DNA from 4 places in the Alteromonas sp. I10 genome. Region 4 is predicted to be linked to each of the others. Evidence: predicted binding sites of a transcription regulator. Region 4 holds the regulator's gene; each other region holds the start of a gene.
The links. Region 4 encodes sigma-54, which starts transcription at its own class of promoters, with help from an activator protein. Its sites were predicted from a motif close to GTTGGCACGNNNNTNGNNT; they were not measured.

Region 1 (5,384 bases), on a different contig from region 4:
CGGCCATAGTTAATTCAATTGCTGCCCCTTTAAGCAAAGACCACGCGCCACCAAATTCGCCACGACGTTTTATTAAAGCTAAAGTAATACCGAGAAGTTTAGGCAAGAATAATAAGGCCGCCGTACCCCACATGGTTACCATCATCATGTCTTGGCGCGCTACCTGCCAACTAGGGAACAGCTGGTATTCAGACACGAAGAACTCCGGCACCGATGTGGCGCGAATTAACGCATCTGCTGTGCCTAGCGCCAACATGCAAAATAGTATGAGTGAAGAGATGTACGCAAACGCACCAAATAAGAAGTGCAGGCGGTTTGCCATTTTAAGACCTTTAACGTTCAATAACCCTAAATGCTGTATGTTGCCCTGCACCCAACGACGGTCGCGAATCGCGTAGTCAACAATGTTACTTGGCACTTCTTCATAGCTGCCCGTGGTGTCGGTAAGCAAGTAGGCCTGCCAGCCAGCACGGCGCAGTAGCGCAGCCTCAACAAAGTCATGACTTAAAATTTCACCACCAAAAGGCGCGCGTCCTTCGAGGGTAGGTAGCCCGCAATGCTGCATAAATGGTGCAATACGAATAATGGCATTGTGCCCCCAATAGTTTGCACTGTCTGTTTGCCAAAACGATAGACCTGTCGCCAACATTGGGCTGTAAAGGTGAGCAGCAAACTGCACAAAACGACCAAAGAAGGTGTTTTGACGTACCGGCATTGGAATGGTCTGCACTAACGCCGTATCAGGGTTTTGCTCAATACGACTCGCCAAGTCTTGCATGCGCTCACCGCTCATCACGCTATCAGCATCTAACACAATCATCGACTCGTAGTTTGCACCCCAGCGTTCACAAAACTCTTTGAGGTTGCCCACTTTTCTGTGCAGATTCTGTTCGCGACGACGGTAAAACACTTGGCTAGAGAAGGCACCTAAACGTTTCTTCAGTCGGGAAAAGGCACGTAGCTCTGCATCCGCTTTTTCCATATCGCGGGTGTCGCTGAGCATGAAAAAGTCGAATTTAGAACTGTTGTCACTTTCCATTAATTCGCGAATACAAGCTTCAAACCCCACCATAATACGGCGGGTATCTTCGTTATAAACCGGCATGACGACAGCGTGCTTTTGCGTTAATGACACAGAAGTATCAGGAGGCGTTTGATTTCTGCGCAAGCTCAACGGGTCGATGTTAAAAAGCTGCAGAAAGAAACCGATAATGCCTGTCCAAAACGCCATACACAACCATGCGAACAGGGTTAGCCCCAACCCCAACTGTGCAATCTCTAAGTTGGTAAGGCCGTTAGGTAAAAAGATCTCGTACAAACTCCAACCGGCCAGTGCCGTGCTTGGAATAACTAGCATTGCCATGATAAACAAACGCATATGCTCTCCTTTTAAGATGAAGTGTGAAGCACGTGCAGTGCCATCACTTTTAACCTGAGGCACGGCTTTAGCCTCGTCCGATACCGCTATGCAAGCGCGATTATTTTGGTTGGTAGACATAATTCCAAACCTCACTCACACGTTTACCGTCTTTCTCTATGTAAGCGCGCATATCTACCGTCTGCTTTTCTTTCGGCTTAACAAAGAAGGTGGCCCGCCACTCTTGTCCATCAGCAACGGGGTAAAGTCGCTGCTGAGAAATCGTGCCATTAGTACCCTGTACCACCAACTTCATCGACTCGTTATCAAAAGTAATGGCAGAAGGCGCGCTGAAGTCCACGCTGAACTGTCGTGTCGTATTTAGACTGTCGTTTTTAAACTCGTCACCCGGCAACACAGCCTTGCCTTGGCGGGTACGTACTACTGAGGCCAGTTCACTGACAAACGGATTTTGTTCTACGGTTTTAAGCTCGTAAGCGAAATACAGTGATTCGCCCGAATTGAATGGCTTTTCAGGCGTCCAAAATGCCACGATATTGTCGTGAATTTCGGATTTAGTCGGAATTTCGACGACTTCTAATCGGCCTTTCTCAAAACCAGCTTCTGGCGTCACCCATAGCCCTGGGCGTATATGGTAATTGGCCTCTGCGTCGAGGTAATTATCCCATTCGCCGTCGCGTTGAAGCATGCCGAATCCTTTAGGGTTTGCGTCGCTAAGTGACGTGACTTGAAGGCGTGCAGGGTTAGTCAGCGGGCGCCAAATTTCTTCACCAGCGTGAGTTACCATGAGTACACCGTCACTATCATGCACCTCTGGACGATAGTCGTCATGACGCTTTTCTGTGTTCTCGCCATACAAGAACATACTGGTAAATGGTGCAATGCCTAGCTTGCTCACGTCATCTCTGGCAAATAACCAACTCTCTACCTTAACGCTGGTATCAATATCAGGCTGTATAACAAATTTGTACGCGCCCGCTACAGAAGGGCTTTCAAGACGCGCATAAACAGTAATAGGCTTACCCTCACTCGGTTCTATGACCCAGAACTCAGTGAAGTGGGGGAACTCTTCGCCTTTGGCTAGCGCCGTATCAATCGCAAGACCTCGTGCAGAGATACCGTACACTTGATTTTTACCTACAAGACGGAAGTACGATGCCCCCAAAAATACAGCAAATTCGTCTTTGTACTCTTCGTTCTTGATAGGGTAGTGAACGCGAAATCCAGCAAAGCCTGACTTTTCGTCCGTTAGCCCAGCTAACCCCGACGCAGACCCGTCGTAGTTGAACATGTCACTGTTGAACGCTAGGCGTTCAGGCTTATTGTTTTCACCAATAGTGTGGATAGTGACAGGGTATTCATATAAAAAACCCGGGTGAAAAAACTGCAGTTCGTAGTCATTCTCGCCATGCCAAAGACTCTGCTCGGGCTTGAAGCGAATTGAACGATACGTGGTGTAGTCAATTTCTTTAAGCTTGCTGTTTAACCCGTGATCGTCCTGCTCGTAGCTCTCTGTCGCTGACTGGCGTGCAGCATCAATAATTGACTGAAGAACCGGCGATGCTTTTTGAGGCTGATTGTCGTTGTTAACCTCAACTGCACCGGCTTGATGAAACGCAAATAATGCGATGACACTGCTCATCGCTAAAAGAAGGTGTGACAGCTTATTGCGCTGACGCACATTCGTTTGTAAACCTTTACCGAAAATTGAAACTGGCTTAGCCATTTGTCCTCTCCTTATGAAAACAATGGTTATCCAGATGACCATCAATAACTCGTAACACGCCTTACTTACTGAAAAGCGTCTTTTACAAAAACGGTATTGATTGAAGCCACGCGAGAAAGGCGCTCTCTTCCTTTCTTTATCCACTAATATCGTGAAAAACCGAATTCCTTGCCGAAGGGCTAAAGTGAATGTTGGATAACACACAGAGACTTGAGCAAAAGCTGTTCCAACACGAAATAGTCGCCGTTATTTTTTATATTTTTCATAATTTACAATGCTTTACAAACACACACATTGTGGATTATTGGAGAACACTGGCTTGTAAAAATGTCCGATGAGTTAGACAAAAGGATAACTGTTGTTTTTTAGAGACAGTTTTGTGTGCCAACGTTTTACTAGGAATACATCAAACTTTGATTTTGAACATTTCAAATGTGTAGCCTCTAAAAAGCCAGACGTATTTTATCTATAAATATTAGCGACATAGATAAATTAAGATATATCAAAATAGTGATTTAGTACGAAGTTGGCAAACGCTTTGCTATTCATCATGTTGATAAATAAATCGGACACTATTTCTTAACGGAAATAATAAAGATGGCATGAAGGCAAGTACGGCTTTGTGGTCATCAACCAAGTAGCCTTTTGCAGTGTGTCGTAAAGCACTGACTTGCAACACGTTTTGCAAACTGTCTAGAGCCATTGTGTAAAGACTAGAACCATTATGAAAAGGTTAGAGCTTTATAGAGTACCTAGAACGTGTTTAAACAACGAAAACGTTTGCGGTGAACAAGGTGGGTTACTGAACATACTAAGGAGTTATCACATGCGTAAATCATTCACACTTATTGCAGCAGCACTAACTGCGGCAACACTTCCTCTTACAGCTATGGCCGACAAGCCTGACTGGCGTTACGTAGAAGGTGGTTACACCAAAATGGACTTTGACGACAATGAGTCTTTTGAACCAGACGGTTTAACCGTTAACGGTAAATACCTATTGAACAGCAACTGGTACCTGAACGGCGAGTATAGCTTCTTTGAAGAGGGCAACTTTGACTTTGATATGCTGACACTAGGTGCGGGTTACCGTTTACCTGTTAACGCGACAACAGACGCGTATTTTGGTGCCAACTTAGAGCGTATTGACGGTGACGTAAACGACGAAACAGGTTACAGCATTAATGCTGGCCTTCGCTCGATGATCACAGAGCAGGTAGAGCTGGCGGGTGAAGTTGGCTACTACGATGTAGACGATGGTGAAGCGACATTTAGAGTAGGCGCTAACTATTACATCACGCCACAATGGGCTGTGGGTGCAAACTACAGAATCATTGATGATTTAGACATTATGCAGGTAACTGCACGTTACGCGTTTTAAGCCTTCCTCTCCTCAGGTAGGTAGCCGGGTTGCTCGACCCGGCTTTTTTGTGTCTATTGTTCTTCAGCTTCGCTTGGCTCAATATCTTCTTTTCTTTTGATATCTACACTTTCATGAAGCTCTGAATAGACCAGCACCGCCTCACCCGATTTGAGTCTGTTTAACACTTGCTGCACTTTCACATCTAGCGCAACTTCTTCAGCGCCGTAGTCCGTGCCCTCTCGCAGAACAAAAGACTCAGCCAAGCTATAAAGCGTATCGGCTTCTAGCGCGTCAATGGGGATTATCATTCACACTCCTGATAAAAAGCGTTTGGGTAAATTATTAGGACATCAACATTAGCGGCTGACATAACGACACGTAGTATTTACAGGTAAGGCTTCACTTACAAAACGTTTCACCCGTTCGTGCAGCCATACTTTAGGATTTAATATAGAACCTTGCATGAACCCAACGTGACCGCCTCGTTCACTTAGCTCCACGGTAACGTTGCGCGCAAGCTCTTCTTCCTTAGGCACAATTAAGTGATTCATAAAGGGGTCATCAATGCTATGCAATACCAGTGTAGGACAGTGGATCGCGCTTAAAAAGTGATACGCACTACACTTTTCATAGTAGTCTTGAGCGTCTGCAAAGCCGTGAAGCGGCGCTGTGATCTTCTCGTCGAATTGGGTAAAGCTGGTGATCTCTTCCACATCAGTTTTTGTTAGCTGTATAAGCTTGCGATAATCGATGTACTCCATCTTCTTACGCAGCGTATCCTTCATGCTAGTAAGTAAATACTTTTGATATACGCGAGAAAAACCCTGGTTAATTGATTTAGCGCATTCAGAAAGTTTAAGGGGCGAAGAAATGGCAATCGCTGCCTTAAGCCACTTTTGCGCAGGGTTTTCGCCCAA
Region 2 (5,384 bases), on a different contig from region 4:
GTTAACAGACTCTAGGTCAGCTTGATACTTCTCATGCTCACGGGAATTTATTTTGAGCAATAAAAATACCGTAATAATCAGTAGCAGAGTCGTTGCAGAGGAAATGATCAGCGTATTAACGGAGTCCCTTCTTAGGCTCATTAAGTTGGCTAAATGCGTGCCTTGCATATCTCGTTCTGAACCGTCGATTTCTCTAAATAAGGTTTCAAACTGTTTGTAGAGTTTTATACCCTTATCGCTATTCACTAAAATGACAGCTTGTTGCTCTTTCCCTTCTTTATACAGCTCAACTACTTCAATGACTTCATTGATTTTTGCTTTGGTTAAAGACAAAAGTTCTTCGATGCGGATGGACTGGTCGTTAATATCTGAAGAGAAGGAGCTTACTTCTACCTCATCCATTAATTCGCCGATTACGCTTAACGTTTCGGTGTAGTCGGTAAGATATTCTTCATCGCCAGTTAGCATATAGCCGCGCTGACCAGACTCCACGCGAAGTACAGCAACGTGAAGGCGGTTAACTGCATTGATAACACGGTTCGTAGTGAACAGCCGCGCTTCCAGAGCAGAAAGGTCATTCAATGTACTAACTACGTAAAATGAATTAGCAGTTATTACAATAATGACCAGAACAACTAAAATTATCCAACTGTATAGTGAAGACAATACTTTAGTAATCATTTACTTAATCCGAAACATTGCCACTTAACTCTGATGTCATTTCAGCAAGAGTATGGCTGCAGTCTTTAGCACTGCTTATTATTTTATCCAACGCCACTAATGCCTTTTCAGGTGCAACGTCACCGTTTAATGCCATTTTTACTAGCTCAGCTTGCATTGATATTCTGTTTAATGGTTTGCGTGCATCATGCACATAAACACTTAGTCGAGAAAATTCTTCGCTAGTCATGCCGAATACCTCTTACTTAGTCATCTTTACTTAAGTCGCCATATGCATGAAGACGGTTGTAAAGCGTTTTTGTACTAATTCCCAGCATTTCTGCTGCGGTGGTCTTATTGCCATTCACTTTTTCCAACGTGGCATAAATTAGCTCTTTTTCCACGTCTTCAATGGTTCTACCGGCTTGAAGTGCCGGTGTCGTGCTCTGTTTTTGAGCAAATGGTGATTCAATGGTTTTTGGTAATTCAATCTCACTCTTTTCAGGGTCGCTCATAATGGCAGCGCGATGCACAAAGTGTCTTAGCTCACGCACGTTACCGGGCCAGTCATAAGCTTGTAACGTATCGAGTTGACTATCTTCCCACTTAAATTGCGAGCCATTATCTTTATTGAATTCAGCAATAAAGGTTTTTGCTAGTAATGGAATATCTTCCTTTCTTTCGCGTAGCGGAGGAATGGTGATTGGGAACACCGCAAGTCTGAAGTAGATGTCTTCGCGCAGTACTTTGCTTTGCGCAATCTCTTCCATTGTTCGGTTCGTGGCAGATACAACGCGGCAGCTCACCGGGATGGTCTTCGTTCCGCCCACACGAATAACAACCTTGTTTTCTAAAACGCGGAGTAAGTTGGGCTGCATATCAATGGGCATTTCTGTGATTTCGTCCAAAAAGAGCGTGCCGCCCTCAGCTTGTTCGAAAACACCTTCCTTACGTCCTACAGCGCCGGTAAATGCTCCTTTTTCGTGACCGAAAAGTTCGCTACCTATTAGTTCTTTTGAGAATGCACCACAGTTGGTTGCAATATAGGGACCTTCACTTTCTGAAGCACGATGAATTGCGGCAGCTACCACTTCTTTACCTACACCGCTTTCACCAAGCAGCATTACGTTAGCGCTGGTTTTACTCACTCTAGAAATCAGCTTGTAGAGCTCTTTCATAATTGGCGATTCACCAATCAGCAAGTCAAAATGTTTCTCTATTTTTTCTTGCGCAGGTGCTTTTTCTTTTGGCTTTTGACTTAATACAGCCTCTATTTCCTCCCGTTGAATTGGTTTAACGAGATAGTCGACCGTGGGGCCACACAGACCCTTTATAACGCTTTTCACAGAAGGGTGACCCGTTATCAAAGTAACGCGAGGGCGCTTAGAAAGTGCATCTAACTCATTGAACAAGTGCGCGCCGCTTCCATCGGGTAGCATGAAATCAAGCAGTACATGGTCAAAGGTTTCTTTCTCTAACCAATCGCGGGCTTCTTTGAGTGTGGCAGCGGTAAGTACTTCGTGGCCAAGAAATTCGATGATAGTACAAGCTACTTCTGTGAACTCGGCGTCGTCATCAACTAAAAGTACGGTAAGCACGTGGATGTCCCTCTCTTCTTTCGTTTCCTATTCAGAAAAAATATGGAATAGAATCAATGTTATAGTTTTATCATACGCTATTAACAACTGAATGCTAATGGGCATATTTAAAGTTTATTTATACGCTGGTTTAAATTGATAAAGCGTAAGCGCATCGGAAAATATCTAAACGCTTCAAGCAACCCGGAAATCTTGAACATTTGCCTGGATGCCAGGGATAGTCGGTTGCGCTACGTTCTTCTAATTTATCAACTCTTTGCGATCAGCGGTACACATCGCACTAAAGTACAGAATGTCTATATCTGTCTTTGTTTTATTAGGTGATTTTACTTTACTTATCAGGGGCATTTGCAAAAAGTATTCCTGTCTTCAACACACCGTCACATGCATTCGATGGCATATTTTTCGCACGATTTGCCTGTCTAAGGTTACTTGCAATCTCACTATGGTAAATCGAGTAGGTGCAAGAAATGTATATTAATTAGGCGAGGAGCCCGTCTGATTAGCGCGACGTTCGCTGGTAATGTGATATCAAAGGAATTGAAGATGTGGGGAAAAACAGCTGTAAGATCAATGACCTTGTACGAGTTGTTGGGGAAAATGCAGCCGCGAGCAAGACAAGATACGTTCGAGTTTGCTGAGTTCTGGGATGTGATGGAGAAAAGAGGCTTTGGACCAATGTTGGCGCTGCCATCTTTTATCGCTTGCACACCGATTGGGGCCATCCCTGGGATCCCATCTTTAGCGGGTGGGACAATTTTACTCATCGCGTTGCAAATTTTACTCGGTCGTAGGCATCCTTGGTTACCGCAAAAAGTGATGCAACTAAACTGTGACGCCGATCAGCTTCGCTACATTGTCGAAAAGGTTAAACCGTATGCAGTACGCGTAGACCGCTTTTTAGTTCCTCGGTGTTTTTTCATGCGCCAGCCTGTGTTCAGATCACTCATCGCATTATGTTGTGCAGGTTGCGGACTTGTAATGATTCCTCTGGAGCTTATTCCCTTTATGGGCCTTATTCCCGCTTTTGCTGTTTTTATTATGGCAATAGGCATGGCCACAGACGATGGTGCTGTGGCGTTAGTTGGTGTTTCATTGTCGCTATTTGGCTTTATACTTGGATTTGAACGCCTTGCAGTCGCTCTAAGCTGATGGTCAAACTACTCAGTACACGAATCGAGCATAAAATCTGACGATGGAAGGTTCATTGTTTGATATCGTAGCTCACCAATAAAAGCACGGGCAGCTGGCCCCAACGTATCGCCGTCTTCAAAAGACAGATAAAGGAGCGCCTTACGCAATGCTGCATTATTATCCAGGGGAAGGGGAACGAGTGTACCGTCTTCAAGCTCATCTTTAATTATTGCTATAGGCAGCCACGCAAAACCCAACCCCTGAGCAATAATATCTAATGACGTTCTAACGTGGCTTACGGTCCAGCGTTGCTCTGCACCTAACCAGCCCACATCAGCTTTACGCTCCGCAGATGAATCCCTTACCACAATTTGACGATGCGCTTTTAAGTCTTCCAGTGTGAGCGTTCTATCTAATTGGTGTAGTGGATGGTCGGCGTGAGCGACAGCTGCAAACTCAATTTCGCACAAGTCTTCGCTAAAGCCATTTGGAAATACGAAAGGAGAGATGCCTAAATCAACTTTACCATTGCTCAAAAGTGAATTTGCGCCACTGAGCACAGTTTCTTCTATCTCGATACGAAGCAGCGGGAACTCAGCAGAAACTTTCGCTAGCACGTTATAAAGCAATTCAGACGGAAAAATAATATCCACCGCTATGCGTAAAGTTGTTTCTGTGCCAGATTGAAGGCTATTGGCAACGGCCTCGAGCTTGTGCGCTTCGCTCAGCAAAAAAGAGGCACGGCGATACATAAGTTCGCCTTGCGGAGAAAGCTGGACTTTACGTCCAATATTCTCAAACAACGACACACCAATGGCGTTTTCAAGCTTTTGAACCGCGTGGTGAACGCTCGATTGACTTTTGTGAACTTCAGCAGCAGCTTGATTAAAGCCGCCTGCATCGACGACGGCTTTGAACATTCGCCATTGTTCTAACGTAGATTTCAGCATACAGCGCCTTAAAACTCTTAATTAACAATACTTATAGCATACACGTGGTTAAGAAGTCATTTTCGGTTTGCTTGGTTTATCGTGGGTACAGGGCATGTCACCACCGAAACGTTCTCATAGCCCATTTTTATAAGTTGCTCTGCTGCTAGTTTTGCTCGAATGCCCGATGCACAGTGAATATAAAGTGGCGCTGAAGCATCTTTAAACTGTTCCAGTGCCTTCATTTCGAGCACGCCGCGTGGTATGTGAAGCGCAGAAGGTACGGGCTGATTGGCAACTTCGGCACTCTCCCGTACATCAATCAGTATACCGCTATTGTTTCGGCACTCACTGGCCGCTTGCTCCGCAGATACAGTGCGTAAGTTATCGTCTATGTTTTCTATTCGAGTCTTCATATCTATAAGCATACTTTTCCTTTTTGCCTAAACTTGGTTAAAATAAGTAAAATCTAATATATTGATGTCAGCGTAATAAAACAATGTAAAATACAGGGATTCGTCGCATAAATTGGCAGGTCGGCAAAATGTCTTATACTTTAGTATAGTAAATGGCTAAATTGGTGCCGAAATACTTTACAGATAGAGAGTGCTTATGTCCGAGGATATGGTAATAGGTTCAGATGATATAATGGAACACGCTGCGGAAGCCGAGATCTTCCTAAAGCAATTCGCGAATAAAACACGCCTTATGGTGCTTTGTTCGTTGCTGAAAGAGGAAAAATCGGTAACCGAACTTCTCGAAGTTGTTAGCGTCTCGCAGCCAGTGATTTCTCAGCATCTTGCTTTATTGCGAGAATCAAAGATGGTGGCCACAAGAAGGGAAGGTCAAACTATTTACTACCGCTTAGCAGACGAGCGCGTCAAGCGTTTGATTGCTTTGATGTACGAATTTTTCTGCGAGTAATCTTCTTTTTGTATCCTAAGCTACAATGTCCGCCTTCAACAACGGACATTGTAAAGTTCCTAACTAAAAATCGCCAACAGTGACATTCTTCGGTTATTAATTTCCTTTTTTATTCAATTGCTCGCAAAGCATAGGCACA
Region 3 (5,384 bases), on a different contig from region 4:
ACTGATGATCAAGCTGATAGATTCTGCGGTTTGTTGCAGCAAAAAATCCCTTGCAAATTTACTACGTGTAAATGGATACACGGTGGCGTCTAACTGCGTTTCCAACGCGTCAGTGATAAGGTCAAGCGTGATAGGATCATCTTCAACTACTGCTACAGAAAACACTACCCTTCCCCTTTTTGTTAGGTCATTAGCCGTAAATATTACAACGACTTAGCTCACGTGTTAAGACGTCAGTCAATTGTACCAATCCGCATAGATAAATGCTCGCTGGGTATTGATCTATGCGGACTGATATTTTCAAGGATAGAATCTCTGAACGCTTTTGACCACTAACCTTTGGTCGATATTTAAACTTTTTCTAACGTTTTAGTGATAATGCTAGAAAGCAGCTTTTCTGATGGGAAGTGACGGTGTGTAAGTTGAGACACGATTTGAACGATTGCAGGCCAAACTCATCGGCAAAATGGAAAAAAAATGCCAGCTGACGCTGGCATTTTCAAAATCAATGTAAGTCTTAGAAGCTATTAAGACTTAGGTGCACGTGATGCACGCTTACGCTCGTTTTCTGTAAGAAGCTTCTTACGAATACGGATAGATTCAGGCGTTACTTCTACTAGTTCGTCGTCATCGATGAACTCAAGCGCTTGCTCAAGTGACATTCTGATAGGCGGAACAAGTGTTTGCGCTTCATCAGTTCCTGATGCACGAACGTTAGTAAGCTGCTTACCTTTAAGCGCGTTAACAGTAAGGTCGTTGTCACGGCTGTGAATACCGATAACCATACCTTCGTACACTTCAACACCGTGACCGATGAATAGGCGACCGCGTTCTTGAAGGTTAAACAGGGCGTTAGTTAGTGCTTTACCGTTTGCATTAGCGATTAGAACACCGTTCTTACGCTTACCAATGATACCGCCTTTGTACGGACCATAGTGATCGAACGTGTGATATAGCAAGCCAGAACCCGACGTTAACGTCATGAACTCTGTTTGAAAACCAATTAGGCCACGGCTTGGAATGATAAAGTCGATACGTACACGACCTTTACCATCTGGAGACATGTCAGTCATTTCTGCTTTACGCAGACCAAGCTGTTCCATGATTGAACCCTGGTGCTGTTCTTCACAGTCAATAGTCAAGGTTTCGTATGGTTCTTGCGTTGCGCCGTCAACTTCTTTCAGAATTACTTCTGGACGCGACACTGCAAGCTCGTAACCTTCACGACGCATGTTTTCGATAAGAATACCTAGGTGAAGTTCACCACGACCAGATACGCGGAACTTGTCCGGATCAGGCATTTCTTCAACGCGCAGTGCAACGTTGTGTACTAGTTCATCTTTAAGGCGCTCTAGAATGTTACGTGACGTTACATACTTACCTTCTTTACCTGCAAACGGCGAGGTGTTTACCTGGAACGTCATGGTTACTGTAGGCTCGTCAACCGTAAGTGGAGGAAGTGCTTCTACAGTGTTGATGTCACAAATGGTGTCAGAGATCTTAAGTTCGCCAAGACCTGTGATTGCAATGATGTCGCCCGCGTGAGCAGATTCAACTTCGTGACGAGCAAGGCCAAGGTAGCCGTAAACTAGGCCTACTTTGCCGTTGCGCTTTTTGCCATCAGCAGTAACAACCGTTACTTGTTGATTTGGCTTAACAGAACCACGCTTAACACGACCTACGCCGATAACACCCACGTATGAGTTGTAGTCAAGCTGAGAGATCTGCATTTGGAATGCGCCGTCGATATCTGCATCAGGAGGAGAAACCTGGTCAACGATAGTTTGGAACAATGCCGTCATATCGTCTTCTTTAGTATCTGCATCTAGTGATGCCCAACCGTTAAGTGCAGACGCATAAACAACTTGGAAATCTAGCTGTTCGTCAGTTGCACCTAGGTTGTCAAATAGGTCGAAAACTTGATCCATAACCCAATCAGGACGCGCACCAGGCTTGTCGATTTTGTTGATAACAACAATTGGCTTAAGACCTTGAGCAAATGCCTTTTGCGTAACGAAACGGGTTTGTGGCATCGGGCCTTCTTGTGCATCTACAAGTAGAAGTACAGAGTCAGCCATCGACATTACACGCTCTACTTCACCACCGAAGTCAGCGTGTCCTGGAGTGTCTACGATGTTGATACGGTAGTCGTTCCAGTTAATCGCTGTGTTCTTAGCTAGGATGGTAATGCCACGTTCTTTCTCGATGTCGTTCGAGTCCATTACGCGCTCTTCTTGCTCGCCTCGAGATTCAAGGGTGCCAGACTGCTGTAACAGTTTGTCTACCAGGGTGGTCTTACCGTGGTCAACGTGGGCGATGATTGCGATGTTACGCAATTTATTAATATCAGTGGTATTCATGCTTATATAGAGCCTGTGTAAATCAACGTCTACTTCAATTCAGTGGAAAGGAGTATGCGTTAGATTTGTTGCAAAAAAATGCAGATAGAAAAATTTGCGCGGATTGTACAGAAAAACCACGACGTTTGCGCATCTTTTTTTTGATGGAAACGAGTTTTATTGGTTTTCAAACACTTGTTCAACAAATAACCAGCCCCGTTGCACCTAATTGATCATATTTGGTGGCTATACGCTACAAAGTAATCTAGGCTGATTGACGTACAAATGAGCATAAAACGCCATATTGGTGCAACATTGCACCAATATAATGCAATTTAATTCAAACGGAAGTGATAGATGCCCGTCTATGCCACAGAAATCGGTATACATATAGATGGCATGATAATCGCTTTCACTTTTGCCACTGTTGGAGTGAAGCTGATCATTCCGCATTTTTACATTAAACCTGGAGGACACGATGTCAGTAGAAAAGGCATTAGAGCTGATTAAAGAAAGTGAAGCGAAGTTTGTAGATTTACGTTTTACCGATACAAAGGGTAAAGAACAACACGTATCTATTCCTGCGAGCGTTGTTGATGAAGAGTTTTTCGAAGAAGGTAAAATGTTCGATGGTTCTTCTATCGCTGGCTGGAAAGGCATCAACGAATCAGACATGGTTCTTCTTCCAGACGCAACAAGCTGCGTAGTTGACCCTTTCGCTGAAGAGACACAAGTAAACATCCGTTGTGACATCGTTGAACCTTCAACAATGGAAGGTTATGAGCGTGACCCACGTTCAGTTGCTCGTCGTGCAGAAGAATTCCTAAAATCAACTGGCATCGGTGACACATGTTTCTTCGGCCCAGAGCCAGAGTTTTTCCTTTTTGATGACGTACGCTTCCACACTGACATGGCGGGTTCTTTCTACAAGATTGACTCTTCTGAAGCAAAGTGGAACTCTGGCGAAGAGTTTGAAGGCGGCAACATGGCACACCGCCCTGGCGTTAAAGGCGGTTACTTCCCAGTACCACCAGTGGACTCTGCTCACGATATCCGTGCTGCAATGTGTCTAGTTATGGAAGAGATGGGCCTTGTTATCGAAGCGCACCACCACGAAGTAGCAACTGCTGGCCAAAACGAAATTGCTTGCCAATTCAATACGCTAGTTAAGAAAGCTGACGAAATTCAAGTTTACAAGTATGTTGTTCACAACGTTGCACACGCATACGGTCAAACAGCTACCTTTATGCCTAAGCCGCTTGTTGGCGATAATGGTTCTGGTATGCACTGTCACCAATCTATCTCTAAAGATGGCGTAAACATCTTTGCAGGTGACAAGTACGCAGGTCTTTCTGAGGAAGCACTTTACTACATTGGTGGTATCATCAAGCACGCGCGCGCAATCAACGCGTTTGCTAACGCTTCTACTAACTCATACAAGCGTCTAGTTCCTGGATTCGAAGCACCGGTAATGCTTGCATACTCTGCACGTAACCGTTCTGCATCTATTCGTATTCCTCACGTAACTAGCGATAAAGCACGTCGTATTGAAGTACGTTTCCCTGACCCAACAGCTAACCCATACCTAGCGTTCACTGCTATGCTTATGGCGGGTATCGACGGTATTAAGAACAAGATCCACCCTGGTGATTCAATGGATAAAGACTTGTACGACCTACCGCCAGAAGAAGCTGCTGAAATTCCAACAGTTGCAAGCTCGCTAGAAATGGCACTTGAAGCTCTTGATAACGACCGTGACTTCCTTAAAGCTGGTGGCGTTATGACTGACGACATGATTGATGCATACATCGATCTTAAGTCTGAAGAAGTAACGAAACTTAACATGACTACTCACCCTGTTGAGTTCGACATGTACTACAGCGTGTAATTTCGCACTGTATAGCAATTTATACTAAAGCCCGCTCTGCGGGCTTTTTTTATGCGTACGATTTATCTACTATGTTTTTATAGCTATGCTAATGAATACTCTTTCATGCTGTATCAACTGCGCACAGGGCTTTGCCCGCTTGCATCTGCATACAACTAGAAAGGTTATCCATAAGCCAAACATAGCAAGCTATATGAATTAGCCAGCTAGCCAAAACCACATTGATTAGGTAACGACACGTGCACTACATGACGCGACACATTTGCTTAATTTCGCTATTACTAAGTAGCGGCAATGGCTTACTGCCTTTGCAAGCGGAAATGCTGAGCCAAGAAAGTACCCAACAAGAAGCACAAGAAAGCGAAACCGAACAAAGCGACAATGCAACGTCAGCCGCAGCTACCTCTCCAATGACCATATACAAGGTGGTAGGTAAAGACGGCTCTGTGACTTACACCGACAAGCCGCAGCAAAACGCAGAACCCCTAGCTTTCGATGTAAAAACGCAAAACGTAGTAACCGCGGCAAAGGTTACCCCACCTCCCCCTGCGAAGCCGGCTGCCCCCAAGCCCAACTATCGCGTAGTCATTAAGTCACCTGCACCAGAAGCGACAATTCGCAATAACTTGGGTGAATTCACTATTTCTGCCGCACAACCTGGTGCACCCAAAGCGCCAATCTACCGATTAATCTTTGACGACGCCCCATTAGCTAGCAATAGTTCAGGCGTCTTTAAGCTTACTGGTATCCATCGTGGGGCACATACTTATAAAGTTGAACTCACGAACAATACGGGCAAGACTCTTGCATCGTCTCCATTACAAACCCTTTACCTGCATCAGGCATCGGCGTTAATTAATAACTAATAGCGTGCAACCACTGTTATGTATGCGCACCATAGAGGTTCAGTGAACATTTCTTCTTGAGCTCTTTATTCGCGCAACGCATCATTGCAAGCTACAATGCACAATTATGGTGCAAAGGAGACGAGCTCGGATGCATTCCACCGAGTTAGAAACACAACAGCTAATCAATAGCCTAAATACCGCACTGGTAATGGTAGACAACAAACTTACGATTGTTTATGCCAACCACGCTGGTGAAGCTTTGTTTGAGACTGGATTAAAACAACTTATTGGGCATCCACTTCAAGATTT
Region 4 (5,384 bases):
CCAAAGGGATAGCAAATGAGATTTTTGGAGCTAGTGTATGAGTCTGTTTGGCTTTAATCGCTTAGGATTAAGTATATCGGCGCTATTTATTCTGGCGATGCTGATGTACATCCCTACGTGGATGGAAGAGCAGCCTGAAACGCAGGGGAATCGTGAAAACGATGCGCTAAAGCCCGCCTACAAAGCAAAAAATCTAACCACTACGCTGTACAATCAAGACGGTGAGTTAAATCACAAAGTATTTGCAGAGTCGATGGAGCATTACGACCAGCTTGGCTTTGTATTGTTTCAGCAACCTAAATACACCCTTTATACAGAAAACGCGTCATCACCATGGGTGGTAACCGCTGATGAAGGTACACTATACAATAACGAGCTAATCCAGCTGGAAAACCAAGTTAATATTGAGAACCAAACTGGCGATGACTTTGTCAGAAGTATATCGACCGAGTACATTCAAATTAATTTAGAAACCAAGCAAATGACATCTGACCAACCCGTTGAAATACTGGGCACCCAATATGTCATTTTAAGTAATGGGTTTAACGCGAATTTACGCACACAAGAATACGAGCTTTTAGATCATGTACAAACCACTTATTCCCCTAGCAACTAGTTTATTGCTTGCCATCGCTAGCGGTGCGGTACACGCCAGTGAAGATGATTTTTCGCAGCCCATAAAAATAGGCTCGAACACCCAGTTTATCGACGGTAAAAATAAAACCGCGTTGTACAAAGACGACGTACTCATAACTCAAGGCTCTTTGGTTATTGAAGCTGACGAAGTGGAAGTAATTGCCACTGACGGTGGTGGTCGTGAAATATTTATTGCTAGAGGGAAGCCTGCAAGCTATTCCCAGCAATTGGAAGACGGCACGCCAGTTTCAGCAAAAGCTAATGAAATACGCTATGAAGTGGTGAACCGAACGATTTCTCTTGCCGGAAACGCAGAGTTGAAACAAGACACCAGTAAAGTACAGGGTGACAACATCACGTTCGATATGATTACCGAGCAATTGCTAGCGACTGGCGGCGCAGGTAAGGATGGTGAGGGTCGAGTGACCACAGTATTCACACCTGAGACCATTCGCAAAACTTCGTCTAAGAAAGACAAAAAAGACAACGAGGGCAATGAATAGCAATGGCAACTTTGAGCGCTAAAAATCTTGCTAAGGCTTACAAGTCAAGACAGGTTGTACGAGATGTAAGCCTGTCTGTCTCAACGGGTCAAATTGTTGGTCTTCTTGGCCCAAATGGCGCTGGTAAGACCACCACATTCTACATGATTGTTGGTTTAGTGAATCTGGATAAAGGTAAGATTGAAATCGACGACAATGAGCTAACTCATCAGCCCATGCACGAGCGTGCACGCCGCGGAATTGGCTACCTACCGCAGGAAGCCTCTATTTTCAGAAAGCTCACCGTGCATGAAAATATCATGGCCATTTTGCAAACCCGTAAAGATTTAAATTCACAACAGCAAGAAGAAGAAGCAGATGCGCTACTTGATGAATTTAATATTAACCATATACGTAATAGTACGGGGATGAGTTTGTCAGGGGGCGAACGCCGTCGCGTTGAGATTGCCCGCGCTCTGGCAGCAAAACCGCAATTTATTTTGTTAGACGAACCATTTGCTGGTGTTGATCCAATATCAGTTAATGATATAAAGAAGATAATACAACATCTTCGCGATAGGGGGATTGGAATCCTTATCACGGACCATAACGTACGAGAGACATTGGATGTTTGTGAAAAGGCGTACATTGTGAGTCATGGCGAGCTTATTGCGCAAGGAACGGCGGAACAGGTTTTAAGTAATCAAAAAGTAAGGGATGTATACCTAGGCGAACAATTCAGGCTATAGTTAATGTAACCGAATTGTCATTTTTCAGTTTCGCTCTGGTATATTCAATTTAGAGCATTTAAATAAGACGTAGATGAAACCATCTTTACAGCTAAAATTTAGCCAACAACTTACCATGACACCACAGCTTCAGCAGGCCATTAAACTGCTGCAGCTTTCTACACTTGATCTTCAACAAGAGATCCAAGAAGCGCTCGATTCTAATCCGCTATTAGAAGTTGAAGAAGGTAACGACGAGCCGCAACTAGAAAAGAACAATATCGACAACGATGACAGCGGCTCTGAGGCCACTGCTTCTGCATCTAGTGACACATTAGAAGCCGGCGATGCACTTGAGAAAAACGATCTTCCCGATGAGCTGCCAATCGACAGCACATGGGACGAATACTATTCTGCTTCATCTTCTCCAGCTCCAGGTCCATCCAATGACGACGAGCAAATCTTCCAAGGTGAGACTACTGAAGATATTCAAGAGCACCTTCTTTGGCAAATGCGCCTTACCCATTTCTCGGATACCGATCGCGCAATCGCTACAGCAATCATCGACTCTATTGACGAGTCAGGTTATTTAACCGTTACCCTTGACGATATTTTAGAAGCGGTTAACGATGATGATATGGAAGAGCCGATTGAAATGGACGAAATAGAATGTGTGCTTAAGCGCATTCAGATGTTCGACCCTATTGGTTCTGGCTCTCGCTCTCCACAAGAATGTTTGATGGTGCAATTGCGCCAGTTTTCAGAAGACACACCGTGGCTTGCTGAAGCAAAGCAACTGATTGAAGAGTACTCTGACTTACTGAGCAGCAAAGACTATCGTACGCTTATGCGTAAAAGCCGATTGAAAGAAGATCAGCTACGCGAGGCAATGCGTTTACTGCAAACCTTGAATCCTCGCCCAGGTAGTGCTTTAGTTACTAAAGAGCCTGAGTACGTTATTCCTGATGTCTCAGTAACCAAGAAAAATGGCCGTTGGGTGGTTGAGCTGAACCCCGACAGTCTGCCTAAGTTAAGCGTAAATCAACAATACGCTGCAATGAGTCGCCGTGCCAAGAATAGTAGCGATTCACAATTCATCCGCTCACACATGCAAGAGGCTAAGTGGTTCATAAAGAGCCTTGAATCTCGTAACGAAACCTTAATGAAGGTTGCAAACTGCATTGTGCAGCAGCAAATGGGCTTTTTTGAGCACGGCCCGGAAATGATGAAACCAATGGTGCTAAATGATGTCGCAGAAATGGTAGATATGCACGAATCCACTATTTCGCGAGTGACAACGCAAAAGTACATGCATACGCCACGTGGAATCTTCGAATTGAAGTATTTCTTCTCAAGCCACGTTGCAACAGAGTCTGGTGGTGAATGTTCATCTACAGCGATTCGTGCATTGATCAAGAAATTAGTGGCCGCTGAAAAGCCTAGCAAGCCGCTAAGTGATAGCAAGATTGCTTCATTGTTGGCCGAACAAGGCATTAAAGTTGCCCGGCGAACAATAGCAAAGTACCGGGAATCGTTGTCGATCCCGCCGTCGAACCAACGCAAAAGCCTTATTTAATCGGGCTTAATAATATAAGGAAGACGAAATATGCAAATCAACCTTACTGGTCATCATGTCGAAATCACCGACTCTTTGCGTAATTATGTCGATACGAAGTTCAGCAAACTTGAACGTCACTTTGATCACATTTCTAATGTGCATGTCATCCTGAACGTTGAAAAATTAAATCAAAAAGCCGAAGCGACCGTTCATTTAAGTGGCGCTGAAGTATTCGCATCCTCAGAAAATACCGACATGTATGCGGCGATTGACAGCATGGTTGATAAACTCGACCGGCAGGTAATCAAGCATAAGGAAAAACTGAAAAAACATTAGTAGTTAATTAAGCATGGATATACAAGCCATCGTAAGTCTGGACCGCACCGAGTGTGCGGTTCAGTGTAATAGTAAAAAGCGAATTCTTGAGATCATCGCTGATATCGCTGCCAAGCAAAACGAGAACATTGATCAGGCAACGGTACTCAACAGTTTGATGGCTCGAGAGCGTATGGGTAGTACAGGCATTGGCAATGGTATCGCCCTGCCCCACGGACGCCTACCGGGCCTTGAGAAAGTGATTGCCATTGTTGTAACCAGCACTCCAGCAATCGACTTTGACGCCCTTGACGAGAAACCCGTAGACATCTTTTTTGCGCTACTCGTTCCCGAGGAACAGACCGAAGGACACCTTCAAACGCTGGCCACCGTGGCTGGTAAACTAAGCGACAAAGAAACGATTAAAGCAATACGTCGCGCAACGACAAGCGACGATATTCTATCTGCATTAAGTTAAACATTAAGCGCCTATTAACCGTTTAGTAGGCGCCTAATTCAACAACGCGTATGTGATAAAACCAGAGTATTAGGGAGAAAGTAGGTGAAGCTGATAATAATCAGTGGTCGTTCGGGGTCTGGTAAGTCTGTCGCACTTCGCGCATTGGAAGATTTAGGTTATTACTGTGTTGATAATATCCCGGTAAACTTACTTCCCACCTTAACCCATACAGTTGTTGACGAGTACGATCAGGTTGCGGTAAGTATCGATGTGAGAAACTTACCTAAAAATCCTGACGATTTGGTAGAAATTCTAGACTACCTGCCTTCTTCGTGGTCGATGACCATTGTTTACATTGACGCGAGCGATGATGTACTGGTTAAGCGTTTTAGCGAAACACGTCGTCTTCACCCTCTCGCCAAGCTTAATAAATCGCTTTCAGAAGCCATTAAAGCCGAGTCTGCCCTACTTGCTCCTATTGCTGAACGCGCAGATTTATATTTAGACACAGATAAGCTTACCATTCACCAACTGGCTGAGTTAATTCGAGAGCGTATCCTAGGTAAGAAAAGCTCACGCCTTGTGCTTGTGTTTGAGTCGTTTGGCTTTAAGCACGGTATTCCTAAAGATGCGGATTACGTTTTTGATGCCCGCTTTTTACCTAACCCCCACTGGGAGCCCGACCTTAAACACCTGACCGGATTAGACGCACCAGTAGAAGTATTTTTGGGGTCGCAGCCTGTAGTGACCAAGTTCATTTGGCAAATTCAGAATTTAATAACGACATGGCTGCCTCATTTAGAGCGCAATAACAGAAGTTACGTAACCGTAGCAATTGGCTGTACTGGTGGCCAACACCGTTCGGTTTATATCGCACAGACCCTGTCGAAAACCTTCAGTGAAATACACCCTGATGTACAAATTCGCCATAGAGAGCTGAATCAGTAATGACTATTCAAAAAACGCTAACTATCGTCAATAAGTTAGGGTTGCATGCAAGAGCGGCGACCCAACTGGTTAAACTGGCGAATCAATTCGACGCTAAAATCATCTTAAAAAAAGGCGATAAGGAAGCAGACGCAAGCAGTGTATTGGGATTAATGATGCTTGAAAGCCATCAAGGTGAACAGGTAGATGTAATTGTGGACGGCAGTGATGCTGTTGATGCACTTGCAGCTATTGAAGAACTTATTGAGGGAAGATTT

Region 1: the regulator sigma-54 is predicted to act here: its motif matches at 3,317-3,335, upstream of BZA03_RS18700 (glucan biosynthesis protein).
Region 2: the regulator sigma-54 is predicted to act here: its motif matches at 2,651-2,669, upstream of BZA03_RS10300 (exopolysaccharide biosynthesis protein).
Region 3: the regulator sigma-54 is predicted to act here: its motif matches at 2,733-2,751, upstream of glnA (glutamate--ammonia ligase).

The regions. Positions count from the first base shown of each region.
Region 1 covers NZ_QJJN01000012.1:693-6,076, forward strand. Annotated here, with positions in the region: gene mdoH (glucans biosynthesis glucosyltransferase MdoH) at 1-1,498, opposite strand, end outside; gene BZA03_RS18700 (glucan biosynthesis protein) at 1,479-3,104, opposite strand; gene BZA03_RS18705 (outer membrane beta-barrel protein) at 3,931-4,485, shown strand; gene BZA03_RS18710 (YheU family protein) at 4,539-4,775, opposite strand; gene BZA03_RS18715 (hydrolase) at 4,824-5,384, opposite strand, start outside.
Region 2 covers NZ_QJJN01000004.1:292,673-298,056, forward strand. Annotated here, with positions in the region: gene BZA03_RS10285 (ATP-binding protein) at 1-681, opposite strand, end outside; gene BZA03_RS10290 (hypothetical protein) at 686-910, opposite strand; gene BZA03_RS10295 (sigma-54 dependent transcriptional regulator) at 927-2,258, opposite strand; gene BZA03_RS10300 (exopolysaccharide biosynthesis protein) at 2,805-3,410, shown strand; gene BZA03_RS10305 (LysR family transcriptional regulator) at 3,419-4,342, opposite strand; gene BZA03_RS10310 (rhodanese-like domain-containing protein) at 4,399-4,749, opposite strand; gene BZA03_RS10315 (helix-turn-helix transcriptional regulator) at 4,934-5,245, shown strand; gene BZA03_RS10320 (PRC-barrel domain-containing protein) at 5,342-5,384, opposite strand, start outside.
Region 3 covers NZ_QJJN01000002.1:183,111-188,494, reverse strand. Annotated here, with positions in the region: gene BZA03_RS05195 (response regulator) at 1-165, opposite strand, end outside; gene typA (translational GTPase TypA) at 528-2,360, opposite strand; gene glnA (glutamate--ammonia ligase) at 2,818-4,227, shown strand; gene BZA03_RS05180 (DUF4124 domain-containing protein) at 4,467-5,093, shown strand; gene glnL (nitrogen regulation protein NR(II)) at 5,224-5,384, shown strand, end outside.
Region 4 covers NZ_QJJN01000003.1:243,155-248,538, forward strand. Annotated here, with positions in the region: gene kdsC (3-deoxy-manno-octulosonate-8-phosphatase KdsC) at 1-41, shown strand, start outside; gene lptC (LPS export ABC transporter periplasmic protein LptC) at 38-616, shown strand; gene lptA (lipopolysaccharide transport periplasmic protein LptA) at 585-1,139, shown strand; gene lptB (LPS export ABC transporter ATP-binding protein) at 1,142-1,867, shown strand; gene BZA03_RS07940 (RNA polymerase factor sigma-54) at 1,941-3,422, shown strand; gene hpf (ribosome hibernation promoting factor) at 3,453-3,740, shown strand; gene ptsN (PTS IIA-like nitrogen regulatory protein PtsN) at 3,754-4,197, shown strand; gene rapZ (RNase adapter RapZ) at 4,282-5,127, shown strand; gene BZA03_RS07960 (HPr family phosphocarrier protein) at 5,127-5,384, shown strand, end outside.